Regions from separate parts of the Nocardiopsis sp. NPDC006139 genome, predicted to be linked through region 2. Evidence: predicted binding sites of a transcription regulator. Region 2 holds the regulator's gene; the other holds the start of a gene.
What was found. The regulator LexA, encoded in region 2, represses DNA repair genes until DNA is damaged. The targets are predictions, from matches to a motif close to TCGAACANNTGTTCGA.

Region 1 (10,531 bases), on a different contig from region 2:
CTGGCGTACGTGCGGTGGAACCACCCCAAGATGCCCTGGGACGGCACCGAGCTGCGGATGGGCCTGTTCGACGGGGACGGGCTGACCGGCGAGTACACGCTCAAGGGCTCCTCGGAGGAGTCGGTGGTCTCCCCGGTGTGGATCGACGACACCTCCCTGTACGCGGCCTCGGACTGGCCGGGCTTCTGGAACCTGTACCAGGTGGGGCTCACCGGCCCGGCGATCGCGCTGTACCCGGCCGAGGAGGAGTTCCACTCCCCGCCGGGGCGACTGGGCGACCGGTCGTTCTGCGTGCTGGACTCGGGGAAGGTGGTGGCGCTGCACGGCGACGCCGACATGGTGCCGGGCGTGTACGACCCCGACACCCTGGACCTGGCCCCGGTGGACACCGACCTGACGTCGTGGTCGATGCTCGACACCGACGGGCGCACCGTCGTGGGCGTGGCGGCCTCGCCGACCGTCCCGCAGTCGCTGGTCCGGCTGGACCCGGCCACCGGGCGGGTGGAGGTGCTGCGCGGGTCGATGGAGTCGGTCCCCGACACCGCCTACCTGCCGGTGCCCCGCAAGGCCACGTTCCCGGGCCGCTACGGGGCCCCGGTGCACGCCAACGTCTACCCGCCCACCCACCCGGAGCACACGGCGGCGGGGCCCGCGCCGTACGCGGTGTGGGTGCACGGCGGCCCGGTGTCGCACGCCACGACCGCGTTCGACCCCTTCAAGGCGTACTTCACCAGCCGGGGCATCGGCGTGGTGGACGTCAACTACGGCGGGTCCACCGGGTACGGGCGCTCCTACCGCAAGCGCCTGCACAAGGAGTGGGGCGTGGTGGACGTCGAGGACGTCACCGCCGTGGCCCGGGCCCTGGTGGAGCGGGGCGAGGCCGACCCCGAGCGGCTGGCGGTGCGCGGGCCGAGCGCGGGCGGGTACACGGCGCTGGTGGCGGTCACCGGGGACGTGTTCGCCTGCGGGGTGTCCTACTTCGGGGTGACCGACCTGCTGGGGCTGGTGCGCACCACCCACGACTTCGAGTCGCGGTTCCTGGACACGCTGGTGGGCCTGCTGCCGGGGTTCGTGGAGCGCTACCGGGAGCGGTCGCCGATCAACCTGGCCTCGGAGATCGACGTGCCGGTGCTGCTGCTCCAGGGCCTGGACGACCCGGTGGTGACCCCGGACCAGGCGTTCGCCATGGCGACGGCGCTGGGCGGGCGGAAGGTGCCGTACGCGCTGGTGGAGTTCGAGGGCGAGGCGCACGGGTTCACCGGGGAGAAGGCGCGCAGGGAGTCGCTGGAGGCCGAGCTGGCGCTGTACGCGCGGGTGTTCGGGTTCGCGTCGGACGCGCCGCCGCTGGAGCTCGCCACCGAGCCGCCCGCCCCGCGCCCCGAACCGGAGCCCGAACCCGAACCGGTCCAGGCCCCGCCGGACGGCGCGGCCGCCGCGGAGGCCCCCGGCGGGGAGCCCGCCCCGGAGCCGGACGCCGCGGCACCGGTCGCCGAGCCGGCCGCCCGGACCCCCGAGGCCTGACCGCTCAGTCGGTCGGGACGCCGATGCGCAGCCGGTTGCCGTCGGGGTCGCGCAGTTCCAGCTCGCGGCCCCACGGCGCCTCCTCCACCGGGACGCCGAACTCGGCGGCCACGGCGTCGATGTCGTTCAGCCGCAGGTAGACCAGGGTGTCCGGCCGCGCGTCCCCCTCGTGCTCCGACAGGAACAGCCGGACCCGCCCCCGGTGCACCTCGACGAACGCCGGGAACCCCGGCTCGAACCGGTGCTCCCAGCCGAACGCGAACCCCAGCCGCGCGTACCACCGCACCGCCGCCTCCGCGTCGGCCACCCGCAGGATCGGGACGGCCTCCTCGGTCATGTCGCATCCTCCGTCACGGTGTACTCCCACTCCGGCCGCCACCGCCGCGGCACGTCCACCGGGGTGAGGCTCACTCCGGGAAGTCCGGGTCGAGGTCGAGGCCCTCGGCCTCCAGTTCCTCGCGGACGATCCGGTAGGACAGGCCGCCGCCGTAGCCCTTGCGGGCCAGGACGCCCAGGGCGCGGCGGACGCGGGTCTCACGCTCGCGGCCGCGGCTGCCGGAGAGGCTGCGCCGGGCCAGGGCCCGGGCGGCGGCCGCCTCCTCCTCGTCGCCGAGTTCGGCGACCGCGTCGCGCACGGTCTCCTCGGCCACGCCGCGGGTGCGCAGCTCACGGGTGAGCGCGGCACGGGACAGCCCCCGGCCGTGGTGGCGCGAGCTCACCCAGGCGCGGGAGAAGACGGCGTCATCGACCAGTCCGGCCCGCGTGCACTCCTCCATGACCGCGGCCACGACCTCTTCCTCGTGGCCGCGGCGGAGCAGGCCGGCCTCCAGCTGCGCGGCGGTGCGCGGCTTGTGCGCGAGCATCCGCAGGGCCAGGGTGCGGGCCCTGTTCAGTGCCTTCTCCCCGCCGGACGACGGCGCGGCGTCGGGGCCGTCGCCGTCCGGCGGGGTGTCGGCCTCACGCATCCGTCGCGGGCGCCTTGACGGTGGTGGTCTTGGCCGGGGCCTTCTTGGCGGGGGCCTTGTCGGCCGCCGCCGGAGCCGCGGCGGGGGCCGCCTTGTCCGCAGGGGCCTTGTCGGCGGCCGCGGCCTTGGGGTCCTCCGGACCCGAGGCGCTGTCGTCGCCGGTGGAGACGCCCAGCTTCTCCTTGATCTTCTTCTCGACCTCGTTGGCGATGTCGGAGTTGTCGCGCAGGAAGTTGCGCGCGTTCTCCTTGCCCTGGCCGAGCTGGGTGCCGTCGTAGGTGTACCAGGCGCCCGACTTGCGCACGATGCCGTGCTCCACGCCCAGGTCGATGAGGCTGCCCTCGCGGGAGACGCCCACCCCGTACAGGATGTCGAACTCGGCCTGCTTGAAGGGCGGCGCGACCTTGTTCTTGACGACCTTGACGCGGGTGCGGTTGCCGACCGCGTCGGTGCCGTCCTTGAGGGTCTCGATGCGGCGCACGTCCAGGCGCACCGACGAGTAGAACTTCAGCGCCCGGCCACCGCTGGTGGTCTCCGGGGAGCCGAACATCACGCCGACCTTCTCGCGGAGCTGGTTGATGAAGATCGCGGTGGTGCCGGTCTGGTTGAGCGCGCCGGCGATCTTGCGCAGCGCCTGCGACATGAGCCGGGCCTGCAGGCCGACGTGGCTGTCGCCCATCTCGCCCTCGATCTCGGCGCGGGGCACCAGGGCCGCCACGGAGTCGATGACGATGATGGAGACGGCGCCGGAGCGGATCAGCATGTCGACGATCTCCAGCGCCTGCTCGCCGGTGTCCGGCTGGGACAGCAGCAGGTTGTCGGTGTCGACGCCGATCTTCTTGGCGTACTCGGGGTCCAGCGCGTGCTCGGCGTCGACGAACGCGGCGATGCCGCCCATCCGCTGCGCGTTGGCCACCGCGTGCAGCGCGACGGTGGTCTTACCGCTGGACTCGGGGCCGTACACCTCGATGATCCGGCCGCGCGGGATGCCGCCGATGCCCAGCGCCACGTCGAGGGCGATCGCCCCGGTGGGGATGGCCTCGATGGGCGGACGGTCGTCGTCGCCCAGGCGCATGACGGAGCCCTTGCCGAACTGCCGCTCGATCTGCGCGAGGGCGGTTTCGAGAGCCTTCTCTCGGTCTCCAGATGCCACGGGATACCCCTGTTGGGTCGATGCCTTCTTCTTCATGATGCGCACGACGCTACGCGGTCGGTCCGACAATCGCGATGTCCGGCGTCGGCCTGTGGAAAACCCAGCCTACCCGAACCCCTGTTCGATTTCCGTTCGAACGCGCGAACGCGTCCCCCCTCTTCTCCCCTGTGGTCAGCGCGCCGCGGCCGGGAGGTCGAACGCGTCGCAGACGGCCCGCCAGACCTCCTTGGCCGCGACCCCGTCGGCGAGCGCCCCCTCGACGGTGCGCGAGCCCAGCCCCTCGATCACGTAGTCCTTGGCCAGGCTCTGCGCGTACGCCTCGCCGAACTGCTCGTACATGTTGTGCCAGAAAACAGTCAGTCTCATCGGCCCCAGTATCGTCGATCCCCCGCTCCGGTGTCGGCCGTCGTCCACAGGCCGCCTCCCCGGAATCGTCGCCCCCGGGGTGCAGACTTAACGGATGACACCGTCCTTCTTCGGGCCCGCCACCCGGGCCTGGTTCGAACGCGCCTTCCCCGGCGGACCGACCCCGGCCCAGGAGGGCGCCTGGGCGTCGGTCGCGGGCGGGAAGGACACCCTCGTGGTGGCCCCGACCGGGTCGGGCAAGACGCTGGCGGCGTTCCTGTGGTCGCTGGACCGCCTGCTCTCCTCCCCCGTCCCCGAGGACCCGGCCCGCCGGTGCCGGGTGCTGTACGTCTCGCCCCTCAAGGCGCTGGCCGTGGACGTGGAGCGCAACCTGCGCGTCCCGCTGGCGGGTATCTCCGCGGCCGCCGCGGAGTCGGGCGCCCCGGTGTCCCCCGTGTCGGTGGGCGTGCGCACCGGCGACACCCCGGCGGACGAGCGGCGGCGAATGGCCACCCGGCCGCCGGACATCCTCATCACCACCCCCGAGTCGCTGTTCCTGGTGCTGACCTCGCGGGCCCGCGAGGGGCTGGCCGGGGTGGAGACGGTGATCGTGGACGAGGTGCACGCCCTGGCGGGCACCAAGCGCGGCGCCCACCTGGCCCTGAGCCTGGAGCGGCTGGAGGAGCTGGTGGACCGGCGCACCCTGCGGATCGGCCTGTCGGCGACGGTGCGCCCGGCGGAGACGGTCGCGGAGTTCCTGGGCGGCGCCGCGATCGTGGCGCCGCCGGACGCACCGCACCTGGACCTGAGCGTGGCGGTGCCGGTGTTCGACATGGAGGAGCCCCACCTGCCCCCGCCGCCCCGGGCCCTGGGCCCCGGGGACCCGGAGGAGACCGGCGCGGAGGTGGAGCCGCTGGAGGCCCCCGGCCCCCCGGTCCCGGCGGACGCCTCCCCCGCGGGCGCCCCTCCGGCCGCGGGCCCCCCGGCCGGCGCCGGCTCGCTGTGGCCGCACCTGGAGCGCCGGGTGCTGGACCTGGTGGAGGAGCACCGGTCCACCATCGTGTTCACCAACGGCCGGCGGACCGCGGAGCGGCTGTGCGCCCGCCTCAACGACCTGTACGCCGAGCGCCACGGCGCCGACCTGCCGCCCGCGGAGGTGCCCGCGCTCGTCATCGCCCAGTCCGGGAGCAGCCGGGGCGCCGCGCCGGTCATCGCCCGCACCCACCACGGGTCGATGTCCAAGGCCGAACGGGCGGTGGTCGAGGACGACCTCAAGGCGGGGCGGCTGCGCTGCGTGGTGGCCACCTCCAGCCTGGAGCTGGGTGTGGACATGGGCGCGGTGGACCTGGTGGTGCAGGTGGCCGCGCCCCCGTCGGTGGCGTCCGGGCTCCAGCGGGTGGGGCGGGCCGGGCACCAGGTGGGCGGCACCTCGCGCGGGGTGTTCCTCCCGGCGTTCCGGGGCGACCTGCTCACGACGGCGGTGGCGGTGGAGCGGATGCGCGCGGGCGACATCGAGCCGCTGCGCATGCCCCGGTCGCCGCTGGACGTGCTGGCCCAGCAGATCGTCGCGATGGTCGCGATGGACGAGTGGCCGGTGGCGGAGCTGGCCGCGGTGGTGCGGCGGGCCGCCCCGTTCTCCGACCTGGCCGACAGCGTGCTGGAGTCGGTCCTGGACATGCTGTCGGGCCGCTACCCCTCCGACGAGTTCGCCGAGCTGCGGCCCCGCCTGGTGTGGGACCGCCGTGAGGGCGTCCTGCGGGCCCGGCCCGACGCCCAGCGGCTGGCGGTGGTCGCCGGGGGCACCATCCCCGACCGGGGCATGTACACGGTGCACCTGGCCGGCGCGGAGAAAGCGCCGACCCGGGTCGGGGAGCTGGACGAGGAGATGGTGTACGAGTCCCGGGTGGGCGACGTGTTCGTCCTGGGCTCCACCACCTGGAGGATCGAGGGGATCACCGCCGACCGGGTGCTGGTCTCCCCGGCCCCGGGTCGGCCGGGCCGGATGCCGTTCTGGAAGGCCGACGCCCAGGGCCGCCCGGTGGAGCTGGGCCGGGCCATCGGCGCGGCGGTGCGCAGGCTGGGCGAGGCGCCGCGGGAGGCGGCGGCGGAGTTCTCGGGGCTGGACCCGTGGGCGGCCCGCAACCTGGCGGCCTACGTCGCCGAGCAGCGGGACGCGACCGGTCACGTCCCCGACGACCGCACGGTGGTCATCGAGCGGTTCCGCGACCAGGTGGGCGACCGGCGGGTGGTGGTCCACTCGCCGCTGGGCGACCGCGTGCACGCCCCCTGGGCGCTGGCCGTCGCCGCGCGGATCCGGGAGCGGTACGGGGTGGAGAGCCGGGTGCTGCACGGGGACGACGGGATCGTGCTGAACCTGCCCGACACCGTGGGCGGCCTGGACGAACCGGGGGTGCTGGCCGAGCTGGTGGCGGTGGACCCCGAGACCGTGGAGGCGGTGGTCACCGACGAGCTGACCGGGTCGGCGCTGTTCGCGTCCCGGTTCCGCGAGTGCGCGGCCCGGGCGCTGCTGCTGCCGCGGCAGCGGCCGGACCGGCGGATGCCGCTGTGGCAGCAGCGGCTGCGCGCCTCGCACCTGCTGTCGGTGGCGGGCCGCTACGGGTCGTTCCCGATCGTGCTGGAGACGGCGCGCGAGTGCCTGCGGGACCTGTTCGACGTGCCCGCGCTGGTGGAGGTGCTGCGCGGGGTGCGCTCGCGCGACGTGCGCGTGGTGGAGGTGGAGACCGACCGGGCCTCGCCGTTCGCCCGGTCGCTGCTGATGGAGTACACGGCGGCGTTCCTGTACGAGGGGGACGCCCCGGCCGCCGAGGCGCGCGCCGGGGCGCTGGCCCTGGACCCGTCGCTGCTGTCGGACCTGCTGGGCCGGACCGACCTGCGGGACCTACTGGACCCGGGGGTGGTGGCGGAGGTGGACGGCCTGCTCCAGCGCACCGCCGCCCCGGTTCGCGACGGGGAGGCCGCGGCCGACCTGCTGCGGGAGCTGGGGCCGCTGACGACGGCGGAGGCCGCCGCCCGGGGCGTGCGCGCGGAGTGGCTGGCCGCCCTGGAGGAGGAGGGCCGCGCGGTGCGGATGCCGCTGCCCGGCGCCGTGGAGCCGCCCGAGCCCGCCGACGGCGACGCGGCCGGGCCCGACCCGGCGGCGGCCGTTCCGGGCGGGGGCGGGCCGGTGGAGCGGTGGTGCGCGGTGGAGGACGTCGCGCGGCTGCGGGACGCGCTGGGGGTGCCGGCGCCCCCGGGGGTTGCGCGGGCTCTGCTGGAGCCCGCGGCCGACCCGGTGCGCGACCTGGTCTCCAGGTACGCGCGCACGCACGGGCCGTTCACCACCGCCGCGGCCGCCGCCCGGCTGGGCCTGGGCGAGGAGGCCGTCGCCGGGATGCTGCGGGTGCTGGCCCGGGAGGGGCGGGTCTCGCGGGGCGGGTTCCGTCCCGGGGGCACCGGGACGGAGTGGTGCGACGCCGACGTGCTGCGCCGCCTGCGGCGGGGGTCGATCGCCCGGCTGCGGGCGGAGGTGGAGCCGGTCGACCCGGCGGCGCTGGCCCGGTTCGCCCCGGCCTGGCAGCGGGCGGTGCCCGGCGAGCGGTGGCGCGGGCCGGACGCGGTGTTCGAGGCGGTGGAGTCGCTGCGCGGAGCGCCCGTCCCCGCCTCGGCGCTGGAGTCGCTGGTGCTGCCCTCCCGGGTGGAGGGCTACGAGCCGCGGATGCTGGACGAGCTCACCCAGGCCGGGGAGGTGGTGTGGGCGGGCGCCGGCCCGCTGCCCGGCGGGGACGGCCGGATCGTCCTGCTCCCCGCGGACGAGGCGGCGGAGCTGGCGCCCGCCCCGGTGCTCCCCGAGCCGGGTTCGCCGGAGCACGCGGTGCTGTCCGCACTGCGCGAGGGCGGCGCGCTGTTCTTCCGCGACCTCGCCGACCGGGTGACCCGCGACGGCGGGATCGGCGCCCCCTCGGACGCCGACCTGGTGGCGGCGCTGTGGTCGCTGGTCTGGAACGGCGTGGTCGCCAACGACACCCTGGCCCCGGTGCGCGCCCTCCTGGGCGCCGGCGACCCGGTGCGGCCCCCGCGGAGGCCGCGGCCGGGCCGGGCCCCGCGGGCGGTGCTGCCGACCCGGTCGGGGCCGCCGACGGCGGCGGGCCGCTGGTCGGTGCTGCCCGAGCGGGAGGCCGACCCCACCCGGCGGGTCCTGGCGTCGGTGCAGGCCCGGCTGGAGCGGCAGGGCCTGCTGGTCAAGGGCTGGCAGGGCGGCGGCATCTCCCCGGACGAGTACCGGGTGCTGCGGTCGATGGAGGAGGCCGGGCGGGTGCGCCGCGGCTACTTCGTGGCGGGGCTGGGCGGCGCCCAGTTCGCCCTGCCCGGCGCGGTGGACCGCCTGCGGGCGCTGGCCGGGGAGAACCGGGGCGGGGCGGTGGCGCCGGTGGTGCTGGCCGCCGACGACCCGGCCAACCCGTTCGGCCGCGAGCTGCCCTGGCCGGAGGCGGGCGAGGGCGGCCGCCCGGCGCGGACGGCGGGTGCGGTGGTGGTGGTCGACGACGGGCGGCCCACCCTCTACACGGGCCGGGGCGGGCGCTCCGCGCTCACCCTGGGGGCCTCCCCGCAGGAACTGGCCAGGGCCGCGGCCGCCCTGGCCGAGGTGGTGCGCACCGGCGCGCTGGGCACGGTGACGGTGGAGCGGGCCGACGGGACCGAGGTGTTCGGGACGCCGCTGGACGCCGCGCTGGTGTCCGCCGGGTTCCACGCCACCCCCAGGGGGCTGCGGCTGCGCCCGTGAAAACCCCTGGTGGCGGCGTTCGGTCCCGGGCATGATGGCGGGCGTTCGCACAGGGGGGAGCACGATGGAGATCAGGCCGATGGGGCCCGGGGACGAGGCGGGCGCGGTGGCGGCGTCGCTGGCCGCGGACACGCTGTTCGCCCAGGCCGGGGTGGTGCTGCCGCCGGACGATCCGCACGAGGTGTTCGAGCACGCCGAGCGGGTCCTGGTGGCGGTGGCGGACGGCGCGGTGCTGGGGCTGGCCGTCACCCTGCCGCTGGACGGGGGCGTGCACCTGGAACAGCTCGCGGTGCACCCCGACCACGGGCGGCGCGGGGTCGGGTCGGCCCTGCTGGAGGCGGTGTGCTCCGGGGCGTCCGCCGCCGGGTCACCCCGGGTGACCCTGACGACCTTCCGCGACCTGCCCTGGAACGGCCCCTGGTACGCGGCCCGCGGCTTCGCGGTGCTGCCGCCGCGGGAGTGGGGACCGGGGCTGCGCGACCTGTGGGAACAGGAGGAGCCGATCCGGGTGCGGCCGCGGGTGGCCATGGCCCGCCCCGCGGGGTGACCCGCCGGGGGCGCGGTCGCGGCCCGGCCGCGTCCTCCCCCACCGTGCGGGGGAGGGCGCGGTCGCGGCCGGCCGGGGGCCGGACCGCTCAGACCGTGGAGGAGAACACCTCGTCGCGGGCGTGCTCCAGCGCGTGCAGCAGGGCGCCGCGCACGACGGGGCCGCCCTCGACCGCGCCCAGCGCGATCTCGGTGGCGTTGGGGGCGATGCGGGCCGTGGCCGCCTGCACCCGCTCGGCGAGCTTGACGCCGCCCGCCTGGGCGACGTCGCCGCCCAGCACGACCAGGCCGGGGTCGATGATGACGCTGACGGCGGCCACCCCGCGGGCGAGCCGCTCGGCGAAGGCGTCCAGGAACGCGTCGCCCTCGGGGGTGCCCGAGGCGGCGGCGCTGCGCACCACGTCGACGACGTTGTCGCCCGGCACGCCGTGCTCGGCGGCCAGGCCGACGACCCGGCCCGCCTTGACCAGCGCCTGGAAGCCGTGCGGCAGCTCCCGGTTCACGTCGTCGCGCAGGGACTCGTAGCCCCCGGACAGGCCCAGGTCGCCGGGCATGGGGGCGCCGGGCACGGGCAGGTAGCCGATCTCGCCCGCGCCGCCGGAGCGGCCCCGGTGGATGCGGCCGTCGATCATGGTGGACATGCCGACGCCGCCCGCGGCGCTGAGCCAGATGAGCACGAACTCCGGGACCCCGGCGGCGGCGCCCTCGGCGTGCTCGGCCAGGGCGGCCAGGTTCACGTCGTTCTCGATCATCACCGACCGCTTCAGGTCGGTGCGCAGCGCCTCCAGGATGCCCTCGTGCCAGGAGATGAGGTCGAAGGAGAAGCGGATGTCGCCGGTCCGCGGGTCGACCACGCCGGGGGTGCCGATGACGCAGGCGCGGAGCCTGTCCAGCGGCACCTCCGCCGTTTCGACCAGGCGCATCACGGCCGTGTGGACCAGGGCGACGGGGTCGTCGGAGCTGCTGGGGTCCACGGTGACGTCGCCGACGATCCGGCCGGTGATGTCGGCGATCGTGGCGGTCACCCGGCGGGCGCTGACGTCCAGGGCCGCGACGTAGGCGCTCTCGGGGACCACCGCGTAGAGCGCGGCGTTGGGTCCCCGCCCGCCGGCCTGGCTCCCCACGACGCGTACCAGGTCACGCTCCTCCAGCCGGGCGAGGAGCTGGGACGCGGTTACCTTGGAAAGACCGGTCCTCGTACCCAGCTGCGTGCGCGTCAGC
Region 2 (10,531 bases):
CACCGTGCCCCGTGAACTGCACGAGGCCGCCCTGCTGGACGGCGCCGGGGCGTGGAAGCGGTTCTGGCACGTCACCTTCCCGGTCCTGCGCCCGGTGTTCGCCGTCGTCACCATCCTGTCCACCATCTGGGACTTCAAGGTCTTCGCGCAGGTCTACCTGATGCCCGGCGGCGGGGTCGGCGGCTCGGAGATGCTCAACCTGGGCGTGTGGACCTACGTGAGCTCCTTCGGCCAGAGGGACTACGGAATGGGATCTGCCATCGCCGTGGTCCTCACCCTGCTCCTGCTGGCGGTCACCGCGGTCTACCTGCGGGCCCTGTTCCGAGAGGACGAACTGCGTTGAGCGCCCGGGCCGACACCGCCGCGGCCGCCGCCTGGGAGAGCCGGGTCCGCCGGGCCCGCCGCCGCGGCGGCGCCCTGCGCCTGACCCGGCTCGCCGGGCGGGCCGCCGGGGTGGCCGCGATCCTGCTGTTCACCCTGTTCCCCGTCTACTTCATGCTCGCCAGCGCGTTCTCCGACCGGATGACCTCCGCCGTCGGGACGCTGGTGCCCCGCGACCCCACCCTGGACAACTTCGTCCACGTCCTGACCGAGGGCGACTTCGGGACGTACATGCTCAACTCGCTGGCGGTCGCCTGCATCACCGTCGCCGGGGCGTGCGTGCTGTCGCTGCTGGCGGCCGTGGCCGTGGCGCGCTTCCGGTTCCGGTTCCGCACCGCGATCCTGGTGATGATCCTCGTCGTCCAGATGGTGCCGCTGGAGGCCCTGGTCATCCCGCTCTTCCTCCAGGTCCGCGACCTCCGGCTGCTCAACACCGTGCTGGGCCTGGGCATCGTCTACATCGCCCTGTCGCTGCCGCTGGCGGTGTGGATGATGCGCGGGTTCGTGGCCGCGGTCCCCAAGGAGGTGGAGGAGGCCGCCTACATCGACGGCGCCTCGTGGCCGGTCATGTTCTGGAAGGTGCTGTTCCCGCTGGTCGCGCCCGGCCTGGTGGCGACCGCGATCTTCGCGTTCATCATCGCCTGGAACGAGTTCGTGCTCGCCCTGACGTTCATGCAGCAGAGCGACAAGTACACGGTCGCCGTGGGCCTGCGGCAGTTCTTCGGCGAGTACGCCAACGAGTGGGGGCACGTCATGGCCGCGTCCACCCTCATCACCCTGCCGGTCATGGTCTTCTTCGTCCTCGTGCAGCGCTGGCTGGCCTCCGGGCTGGTCCAGGGCGCCGTCAAGGGCTGAGCGGGCCCGGCGGCGGGCCGGGGGCGGGCCGGGGGCGAAGGGAAGGGGCGGGACCCGGCCGGGTCCCGCCCCTCGTCCGCACTGCGGGGTCAGTCGCGCAGCTCGCGCTTGAGGATCTTGCCGGTGGCGGTCATCGGCAGGCTCTCCCGGAACTCGATCTCTCGCGGGTACTTGTACGCCGCCAGGCGCTCCCTGGCCCACCCGGTCAGCTCCTCGGCGGTGAGCCCGGCGCCCTCCTTGAGGATCACGAACGCCTTGATCTCCTCGCCGTGGGTGTCGTGCGGGACGCCGACGACCGCCGCGAGGCTGACCGCCTCGTGCCCCATCAGGACCTCCTCGACCTCGCGCGGGTACACGTTGTACCCGCCGCGGATGATCATGTCCTTGGAGCGGTCGATGATGAAGTAGAAGCCCTCGTCGTCGCGGCGGGCGATGTCGCCGGTGCGGAACCAGCCGTCCCTGATCACCTCGGCGTTGACCTCGGGCCGGTTGTGGTAGCCCTTCATCACCAGGTGGCCGCGGATGGCGATCTCGCCGACCGGGTCCTCGTCGCCGGTCTTGACGACCTCGTTCCACTCCGGGTCGATCAGCTTCATCTCCACACCCCACACCGGCTTGCCGATCGAGCCGGTCTTGGCCTTGACGTTGGGGTTGTTGAAGGACGCCACCGGGGAGGTCTCGGACAGGCCGTAGCCCTCCTTGATGCCGACGCCGAAGGTGTCCTGGAAGTCCTGGGCGAGCTGGGCGGGCAGCGCCGCGCCGCCGGAGACCGCGTCGACGATGTTGTCCGCGATCGCCTTGATGTCGTACTTCCCCTCGCCGGCGGAGCGCACGGCGTTGAGCAGGCCCCAGTACATGGTGGGCACGCCCGCGAAGCCGGTGACGCCCTCCTTCTCCATCAGGCGCAGGGCCTCGTCGCCGTCGAACCGCGGCATCAGCACCAGGGTCGCGTGCCGGTAGAGGGCCGCGTTGAGCATGACGGTCTGGCCGAAGATGTGGAACAGCGGCAGCACCACCAGGGCCACGTCGCGGCCGTCCGGGTGGGGGTTGACCAGGCTGGAGGAGACGACCGCGTTCATCATCAGGTTGTTGTGGCTCAGCTCGGCGCCCTTGGGCTTGCCGGTGGTGCCGCTGGTGTAGATGATGACGGCCGTGTCGTCGGAGCTGGCCTGGACGGTCTCGAACTCGCCGGGCTGCCCCTCCAGGGCCTTCCACAGGGTCTGGGCGCCCTCGATGGCGGACTCGGTCGCCCCCGGGACGGCGGGCAGGTCGATGTAGGTCTCGCAGGTGTCCACCTGGCCGAACGCCTCGAAGGCGCGCTCGCCCAACGGCAGCTCCGGGGTGCCGGTGAACGCGAAGATCGCCTTGGCGCCGGAGTCCTCCAGGTGGTAGGCGATCTCACGCGGCGTGAGCAGGACGTTGAGGGGGACGACCACCGCGCCCGCCTTGAGCGCTCCGTAGTAGACGAAGGGGAAGTACGGCACGTTGGGGCTGGCCAGGGCCACCCGGTCGCCGGGCCGGATGCCCCGGGAGACGAGGAGGTTGGCCACCTGGTTGGCGATCATGTTGGTGATCGCGTAGTTCAGGCGCAGATCGCCGAAGACCAGGCAGTCCTTCTCCGGGACGGATCTGGCACCGTCCTCCAGGACCACGGACAGGTTGAGCATGGGGCCTCCCGCAGGCAGATGTGTCCAGGGACGACAAGGGAACGGGACCCGGGTGTGATCCGGGTCGCGTGTTCTGCGCCACTCTCACGACTGAGTTGACGGAAGAGTAACAAACCGGACAGTCGGTGTGGAGGGGAAGGAGGTCCGTAATCTCACGCAATGTCAGGTGACGCACCGTGACGAATGCGGGGTGCCGCGGCCGGTCCGGGGGCGCCGTCCACAGGCGGGGAAACCCGTCCGCGTCCCGGTCCCCCAGCCGATAACCTGAGGGGGAACGGATCTCGCATGTTGGTCCGCGGATCCCATGTACGACCGAACCCGAGGGAACAAGCAGCGATGACAGCGGTAGACGGCGACCAGACGACGGGCGACACCTACGACGCCCGCGCCCTCCAGGACAAGTGGCAGGCGCGCTGGGCCGCCGAGCTCCCGTTCCAGGCCGACGAGGACCCCGGCGACACCCGCCCCCGCTCCTACATCGTCGACATGTTCGCCTACCCCTCCGGCGACCTGCACATGGGCCACGCCGAGGCCTACGCCATCGGCGACGTGATCGGCCGCTACCGCTTCCAGCGCGGCGACAACGTGCTGCACCCCGTCGGCTGGGACTCCTTCGGCCTGCCCGCCGAGAACGCCGCCATCAAGAACGACTCGCACCCCGCCGCGTGGACCTACGCCAACATCGAGACCCAGGCGGCCTCCTTCCGCCGCTACGGCATCGCCGTCGACTGGTCCCGGCGCATCCACACCAGCGACCCCGAGTACTACAAGTGGAACCAGTGGCTGTTCACCCGGTTCTTCGACCGCGGGCTGGCCTACCGCAAGGACGGCCAGGTCAACTGGTGCCCCAAGGACCAGACCGTGCTGGCCAACGAGCAGGTCGTCCAGGGGCGCTGTGAGCGCTGCGGCACCGAGGTCGTGCGCCGCAGCCTGAACCAGTGGTACTTCAAGATCACCGACTACGCGCAGCGCCTGCTGGACGACATGGACCAGCTGGAGGGCGGCAACTGGCCGGACGAGATCCTGGCCATGCAGCGCAACTGGATCGGCCGCTCCACCGGCGCGGACGTCGACTTCGCCATCGAGGGGCGCGAGGAGCCGGTCACCGTCTTCACGACCCGGCCCGACACCCTGTACGGCGCCACCTTCTTCGTGGTGGCCGCCGACGCCGACCTGGCCGACGAGCTGTGCGCCCCCGAGCAGCGCGAGGCCTTCGAGGCCTACCGCTCCGAGGTCGCCAAGCTCTCCGACATCGAGCGCCAGACCACCGAGCGCCCCAAGACCGGCGTCTTCCTGGGCCGCTACGCGGTGAACCCGGTCAACGGCGAGCGCATGCCCGTCTGGGCCGCCGACTACGTCCTGGCCGACTACGGCCACGGCGCCATCATGGCCGTCCCCGCCCACGACCAGCGCGACCTGGACTTCGCCCTGGCCTTCGGCCTGCCCGTGCGCGTCGTCGTCGAGACCGGCGAGCCCGACCCCGCAGAGACCGGCGTCGCCACCACCGGCGAGGGCAGCCTGCGCGACTCCGGCCCCCTGGACGGCCTGTCCAAGGCCGAGGCCATCGAGCGCATCATCGGCGTCCTGGAGGAGCGCGGCACCGGCCGCGGCACCGTCAACTACCGCCTGCGCGACTGGCTGCTGTCCCGCCAGCGCTACTGGGGCACGCCCATCCCGATCATCCACTGCCCCGCCTGCGGCCAGGTGCCCGTCCCCGACGAGCAGCTGCCCGTCACCCTGCCCGAGCTCAAGGGCGCCGAGCTGGCCCCCAAGGGCGTGTCCCCGCTGGCCTCCGCCACCGACTGGGTCAACGTCGACTGCCCGTCCTGCGGCGGCCCCGCCCAGCGCGACACCGACACCATGGACACCTTCGTGGACTCGTCCTGGTACTTCCTGCGCTACATCTCGCCGCACCTGGACACCGCGCCCTTCGACTCCGACCTGGTCAACGAGTGGGGCCCCGTCGACCACTACATCGGCGGCAAGGAGCACGCGACGCTGCACCTGATGTACGCGCGCTTCTTCACCAAGGTCCTGCACGACATGGGCATGGTGTCCTTCACCGAGCCGTTCCGCCGCCTGACCAACCAGGGCCAGGTCATCAACCAGGGCCGGGCCATGTCCAAGTCCCTGGGCAACGGCGTCGACCTGGGCAAGGAGATCGACGCCTACGGCGTCGACGCGGTCCGGCTGACCATGCTGTTCGCCAGCCCGCCCGAGGAGGACGTCGACTGGGCCGACGTGTCCGTCGTCGCCGCCCAGAAGTTCCTCAACCGGGCCTACCGGGTGATGAACGAGGCCGGTGCCGCATCCAAGCCCGGCGCCGACCCGGCCGCCGGCGACATCGAGCTGCGCCGCGCCACCCACCACGCCATCGACCAGGTCACCAACCTGATCGAGGCCAAGCGGTTCAACGTGGCCATCGCCCGCGTCATGGAACTGGTCTCCGCCGCCCGCAAGGCCATCGACTCCGGCCCCGGCGCCGCCGACCCGGCGGTGCGCGAGGCCGCGGAGTTCGTGGCCGTCGCCCTGTCCCTGTTCGCCCCCTACGTGGCGGAGGAGGGCTGGGAGCGGCTGGGCCACACCGGCACCGTCGCCGTCGGGAACTGGCCCGAGGCCGACCCCTCCCTGCTGGTCCAGGAGACCGTGACCTGTGTCGTGCAGGTGCAGAGCAAGGTCCGTGACAAGCTGTCCGTTGCGCCCGACATCGACCCGGCCGAACTGGAAAGGCTCGCGCTGGCGTCAGAGAAGGCGCAGGGCTTCATCGGCGACAAGCAGATCCGCAAGGTGATCGTGCGCGCGCCGAAACTGGTGAACATCGTCGTCGGCTGACCACCGCGACGGCGGCCGCGACCCGCGGCCGCCGTCGCACCTCGGTCGATCGGCGGCCGGACAGGGAGGCGGTGACCGGTTGGGTCCCCTCGCACGGGCGGGTGTGATCGCGGCGGGCGCGGTGGTGGTGTCCGCGTTGGCGATCGGCGGCGGCCTGTGGGCCGCACAGGACGACCCGGACCGACCCCACCCCGGGGACGTCCACACCGCCGCGCCCGACTGCGGCGACCTCGGAGAACTGCTCGACGAGCACCTGCCCGGCGCGGTCCGCGACCTCGCCGAGCGCGGGCCGCTCACCGGAGGCGAGGGCACCGTGTGCCGGTGGACCTCCGCCGGGACCTCCGACACCCCCCGCCAGGGCGTCCTGCGGGTGGAGTACTCCGCCCTGTTCACGGACTCCACCGCCGAGGAGCCCGTCTCCGGTGAGGACCGGGTGAGCGCGGCCGCCGCCGCGCTGGCCCCCGACGCCGCTGAGACCGTGGACCTGTCCACCGGCCGGGGCCTGGTGTGGCGCGGCGGCTCCGGCGACACCGAGCTCGCCTTCTGGGCCGACAACCTGCTGGTCCGGGTCTCCTACACGGCCGTCACCGGCGGCGAACCCGTCTCCCCCGACGAGGGCCGGGCCACCGCGGTCGCCTTCGCCGAACGGATCGGAGCCTCCCTGTGATGCCCCCCGGGCAGCCGCCCGAGACCGTGCCCTCCAGCCAGCCGCAGAGCCGGGGCTGCGCCACCGCCGGCGTGGTCGCCCTCGCCCTCCTGCTGCTCTCCGCCGCGGGCGGCGCCGCCTGGTACGTGCTGACCCGCGAGGACCCCGAGACCGGCGTGTACGACGCGGCCCCCGGCTGCGAGGTCGGCGAGACCGAGGCCCTGGACGCCCGGGTGCCCGAGCGCGAGCTCACCCTGGAGGAGCCCGTCGGCGGCGCCGCCGACCCCTTCGGCCAGGGCTGGCAGTGCCGCTGGGCCACACCCGGCGGCGACGGCGACTCCGTCCCCGCCACCGCCACCCTCGTCATGGTGGCCGCGCCCAACCCGGGCGGGGTGGTCACCGCGCGGGAGAACTTCGCCGAGACCACCGGGGCCCAGAGCACCTCCCCGGTCGACGACCTGGGGGAGGAGGCGGTGACCTGGCTCGACGAGACCGGTTACACCACCTCCTGCGTGGCGGTGCGGGTGTCCAACCTCTACCTGGAGAACTGCTACTCGGCCGCCGCCGGGTACGACGGCCGCGAACCCGCCGACGAGGAGCGCCTCTCCGCCGGCGCCGAGGAGATCGCCCGCGCCACCGTGGACGCCCTTCCCGAGGAGATCACCGCCGAGGGCGACTGACCCGCCCCGGCGGATCGGGCCGCGGCGACGGACGCGCCGTCACCGCGGTCCGCCGCCGGTCACCAGGCGGTGTCGACGAATTCCGCCAGCGCCGGGGCGACCTGTGGGGCGAAGGGGCGCTCGGCGTCCAGCACCGTCGCCCCCGGCCCGTCCTCGTAGACGCGGAAGATGTGGTCGGCGTCGGGGATGTCCACCCGCTCGGCCTCGGGCAGGCCGGTCATCAGCCGGTCCACCTCCTCGCCGGTGATCTGGGCGTCGGCCTCGCCCCACAGCACCAGGACGGGGGTGTCCTCGGGCAGTTCCGCGGCCAGCTCCACCGGGTCCATCCGGTCCATCCGGGCCAGGAACCCGGTGTTCTGCGGCGAGTACAGGGTGCCGACGACGCCGGTGAGGTCGTCGGGGACCTCCCGGCCGCCGCGCACCGCGGCCCGACCGGCGCGGGCGTCGGAGAGCATGGTCACCGCCTCCGTCTCGGTGAGCTGCCCCGCCGCCTCGACCGCGCGCACCTGCTCGGTGAGCTGGCGGTCCAGCACGTCCAGGTAGCGGTCGCCCACCGGGGCGGCCAGCACCAGGGCCGGTGCGGCGTCCACCAGGGTGTGGGCGCGCAGCGCGTAGAGGGAGCCCTCGCTGTGCCCGACCACCGCGGTGCGGGCCGGGTCCACCTCGCTCTGCCCCACCAGCGCCTCGTAGGCCGCGGCCATCTGGGCGTCGAACACGTCCGGGTCCACCGGGGCGTCCGGGTCGAGGCCGCCCAGTCCGGTCTCGCCGCTGCCGAGCTTGTCGTAGCGCAGGGAGGCCACCCCCGACTCGGCCAGGAGGCGGGCGAAGTTGAGGTTGGTGTTCGCGTCGGGGCGCATGTCGGCGTTGCCGTCGCGGTCGGTGGGGCCGCTGCCCGAGACGATCAGCGCGCCCGGTACCGGGCCGGACGTGTCCGCGGGCAGGGTGAGGGTGGCGAACACCTCGATCCCGTCCACGGTGAAGCTCAGCTCCCGCTCGGAACCCGCCACCCCGGGCGGCGGGGCGGCCTCCTCCTCGGCCGGAGCGCAGGCGGAGGTCGACAGCAGGGCCGCGGCCGCGGCGACCGCCACGGCGCGCCCTCGGACACGCGGGAAGACGAGGGAAGCGAACACCCCCATAGCCTAGGCGCCCGGGAGGACGCCCGATGCCCCGGGCGGCCCGGAGCGGCGGGGGCCGCCACCCGTGTCCGGGACGGCCACCGGCCGCCGCCGCGGCGGCCCGCCGGTCGCACCCGTGGCCCCGCACGGGTGCGACATGTCCCGTACCGCCCGCGGACCCGCGCCCGGCGCCGCCCGGCGGGGCGGACCGGCCGGGGGACGACCGGGGGCGTACCGCTCAGACGCGGCGCATCACGGTGACGACCTTGCCCAGGATGGTGGCCGCGTCGCCGTTGATCGGCTCGTAGGCGTCGTTGCGCGGCATCAGCCACACGTGCCCGTCCTCGGTGCGGCGCAGCACCTTGACCGTGGCCTCCTCGTCCAGCAGCGCCGCGACGATGTCCCCGTTCTCGGCGTCCGGCTGCTGGCGGACCACCACCATGTCCCCGTCGGTGATGGCGGCGTCGGTCATCGAGTCGCCGACCACGGTGAGCATGAACAGCCGGCCCTCGCCGACCAGCTGCCGCGGCAGCGACAGCACGTCCTCCACCGACTCCTCGGCCAGGATGGGGCCGCCCGCGGCGATCCGCCCCACCAGGGGCACCCGGGCGGCGTGCGCCGGGTCGGACTCCTCGGCGGCGACCAGCGCGCGCACCCCGGGGCGGCCCGGCTGGCGCAGCTCCACGGCCCGCGGCCGGTTCTGGTCGCGGTACAGGTACCCCTTGCGCTGGAGCACCTTGAGCTGGTGCGCGACGCTGGAGGGGCTGGACAGGCCGACCGACTCCCCGATCTCCCTGATCGACGGCGGGTAGCCGCGCTCGCGCAGGTACCGCTGGATACAGTTCAGGACGCTCTGCTGGCGGGCGGTGAGCTTGGGCGCCTCCTCGGGCGCGCCCGCCTCGCCCACGGGCGCGAGAACGGTGGTGGTTGCGGAATCCAGGGGTCCGGGATTCTCCTCCGGCACGGCCGGCCTCCTCGGCATCGGTTCGGTCAGGGCCTGCTTGCACGACTGGCCACCACCGGTCTGCGACCGCTCCGGACCCTGTGTCCACGTGATGGCGAAACCGGCGTGAAATCAAGGCCAACGTTAGTCGTTGCGCACGGTGATATCAAACAAGCGTTCGAGGCCTGTGGGCAATTGCCGAGAGGATTTTCCGCGGCGCTTTTCCGGCCTCACTTACGTGTGTACACGTGTTCACGTCGCGTCGCCCCCGGAATGGCGGAAGATGTGCCGTCGGGTTCGAGAACGGGGGGATGCGGGGCGGATCACCCCCGGGCAAGGGCTCGACCGAAAACCCCGAGCCGCGCCGTGGAAGGGGATTCGCGGCGATATCCTGGGCGGCGCGCGGCTGTGACACGCGGGGCGCGCGAAAGTTGCGGTTCGTCCGACCCTCCGACTAGGTTCGACCACAACATCTGGTGTCGCTGTTTGAGGCGTCGGCCCAGGAGTTGTGGTTAAGTAGACCCAGGGTTGTCAGTTCGGCGAGGGAAGCAGGTGAGCCGGGATGCACTGTCCGTTCTGCCGCCATCCGGACACCCGGGTGATCGACAGCAGGTCCACCGACGACGGCGCGGCCATCCGCCGCCGCCGTTCCTGTCCTGCCTGCGAACGCCGTTTCACCACACAGGAGACCGTCCTGCTGATGGTCGCCAAGCGCTCCGGCGTCACCGAGCCCTTCAGCCGGACCAAGATCATCGCCGGGGTCCGCCGGGCCTGCCAGGGCCGCCCGGTCTCCGAGGACGCGCTGGCCAAGCTCGGCCAGCAGGTCGAGGAGGAGATCCGCGGCCGCGGCGTCGCGGAGGTCCCGGCCCACGAGATCGGCCTGGCCATCCTGGGCCCCATGCGCGACCTCGACGAGGTCGCCTACCTGCACTTCGCCAGTGTCTACCGCGGTTTCGAGAGCCTCGCCGACTTCGAGGCCGAGATCGCCAGCCTGCGCAGCGACCGCGAGGCCGAGGCCCGGGCCAAGGAAGAGGCCGACACTACGGCCTGACGCACCGCTCCCCGGGGGCGCCGAGGGAACGCCCCCGAGCGACGGTTCCGCGCGCGGGCCGCGCCCGCGCCCTATCTTCGGGGGACTCCGCCATGACGGAAACCACCAGCGGATCGACGGGACGCAAGGGCAAGGGGAGGCGCAAGGGGCTGAAGATCCCGCGGATCTTCACCACCGAAGGCGTTCATCCCTACGACACCCTGGAATGGGAGCGCCGGGACGTCGTCATGACGAACTGGCGCGACGGAACGGTGAACTTCGAACAGCGCGGGGTCGAGTTCCCCTCGACCTGGTCGATGAACGCCACACAGATCGTCGCCGGGAAATACTTCCGGGGCGCGCTCGGCACCCCGGAACGGGA

Region 1: the regulator LexA is predicted to act here: its motif matches at 3,749-3,764, upstream of recA (recombinase RecA).

What each region holds. Positions count from the first base shown of each region.
Region 1 covers NZ_JBEXTT010000006.1:41,638-52,168, reverse strand. Annotated here, with positions in the region: gene ABZ249_RS09570 (prolyl oligopeptidase family serine peptidase) at 1-1,521, shown strand, start outside; gene ABZ249_RS09565 (glyoxalase superfamily protein) at 1,526-1,858, opposite strand; gene ABZ249_RS09560 (regulatory protein RecX) at 1,929-2,486, opposite strand; gene recA (recombinase RecA) at 2,479-3,639, opposite strand; gene ABZ249_RS09550 (DUF3046 domain-containing protein) at 3,811-4,005, opposite strand; gene ABZ249_RS09545 (DEAD/DEAH box helicase) at 4,100-8,764, shown strand; gene ABZ249_RS09540 (GNAT family N-acetyltransferase) at 8,844-9,311, shown strand; gene ABZ249_RS09535 (ROK family transcriptional regulator) at 9,400-10,531, opposite strand, start outside.
Region 2 covers NZ_JBEXTT010000023.1:89,720-100,250, reverse strand. Annotated here, with positions in the region: gene ABZ249_RS26250 (sugar ABC transporter permease) at 1-343, shown strand, start outside; gene ABZ249_RS26245 (carbohydrate ABC transporter permease) at 424-1,236, shown strand; gene ABZ249_RS26240 (long-chain fatty acid--CoA ligase) at 1,326-2,903, opposite strand; gene leuS (leucine--tRNA ligase) at 3,240-5,735, shown strand; gene ABZ249_RS26230 (hypothetical protein) at 5,815-6,402, shown strand; gene ABZ249_RS26225 (hypothetical protein) at 6,402-7,061, shown strand; gene ABZ249_RS26220 (alpha/beta hydrolase) at 7,121-8,191, opposite strand; gene lexA (transcriptional repressor LexA) at 8,415-9,140, opposite strand; gene nrdR (transcriptional regulator NrdR) at 9,682-10,170, shown strand; gene ABZ249_RS26205 (vitamin B12-dependent ribonucleotide reductase) at 10,263-10,531, shown strand, end outside.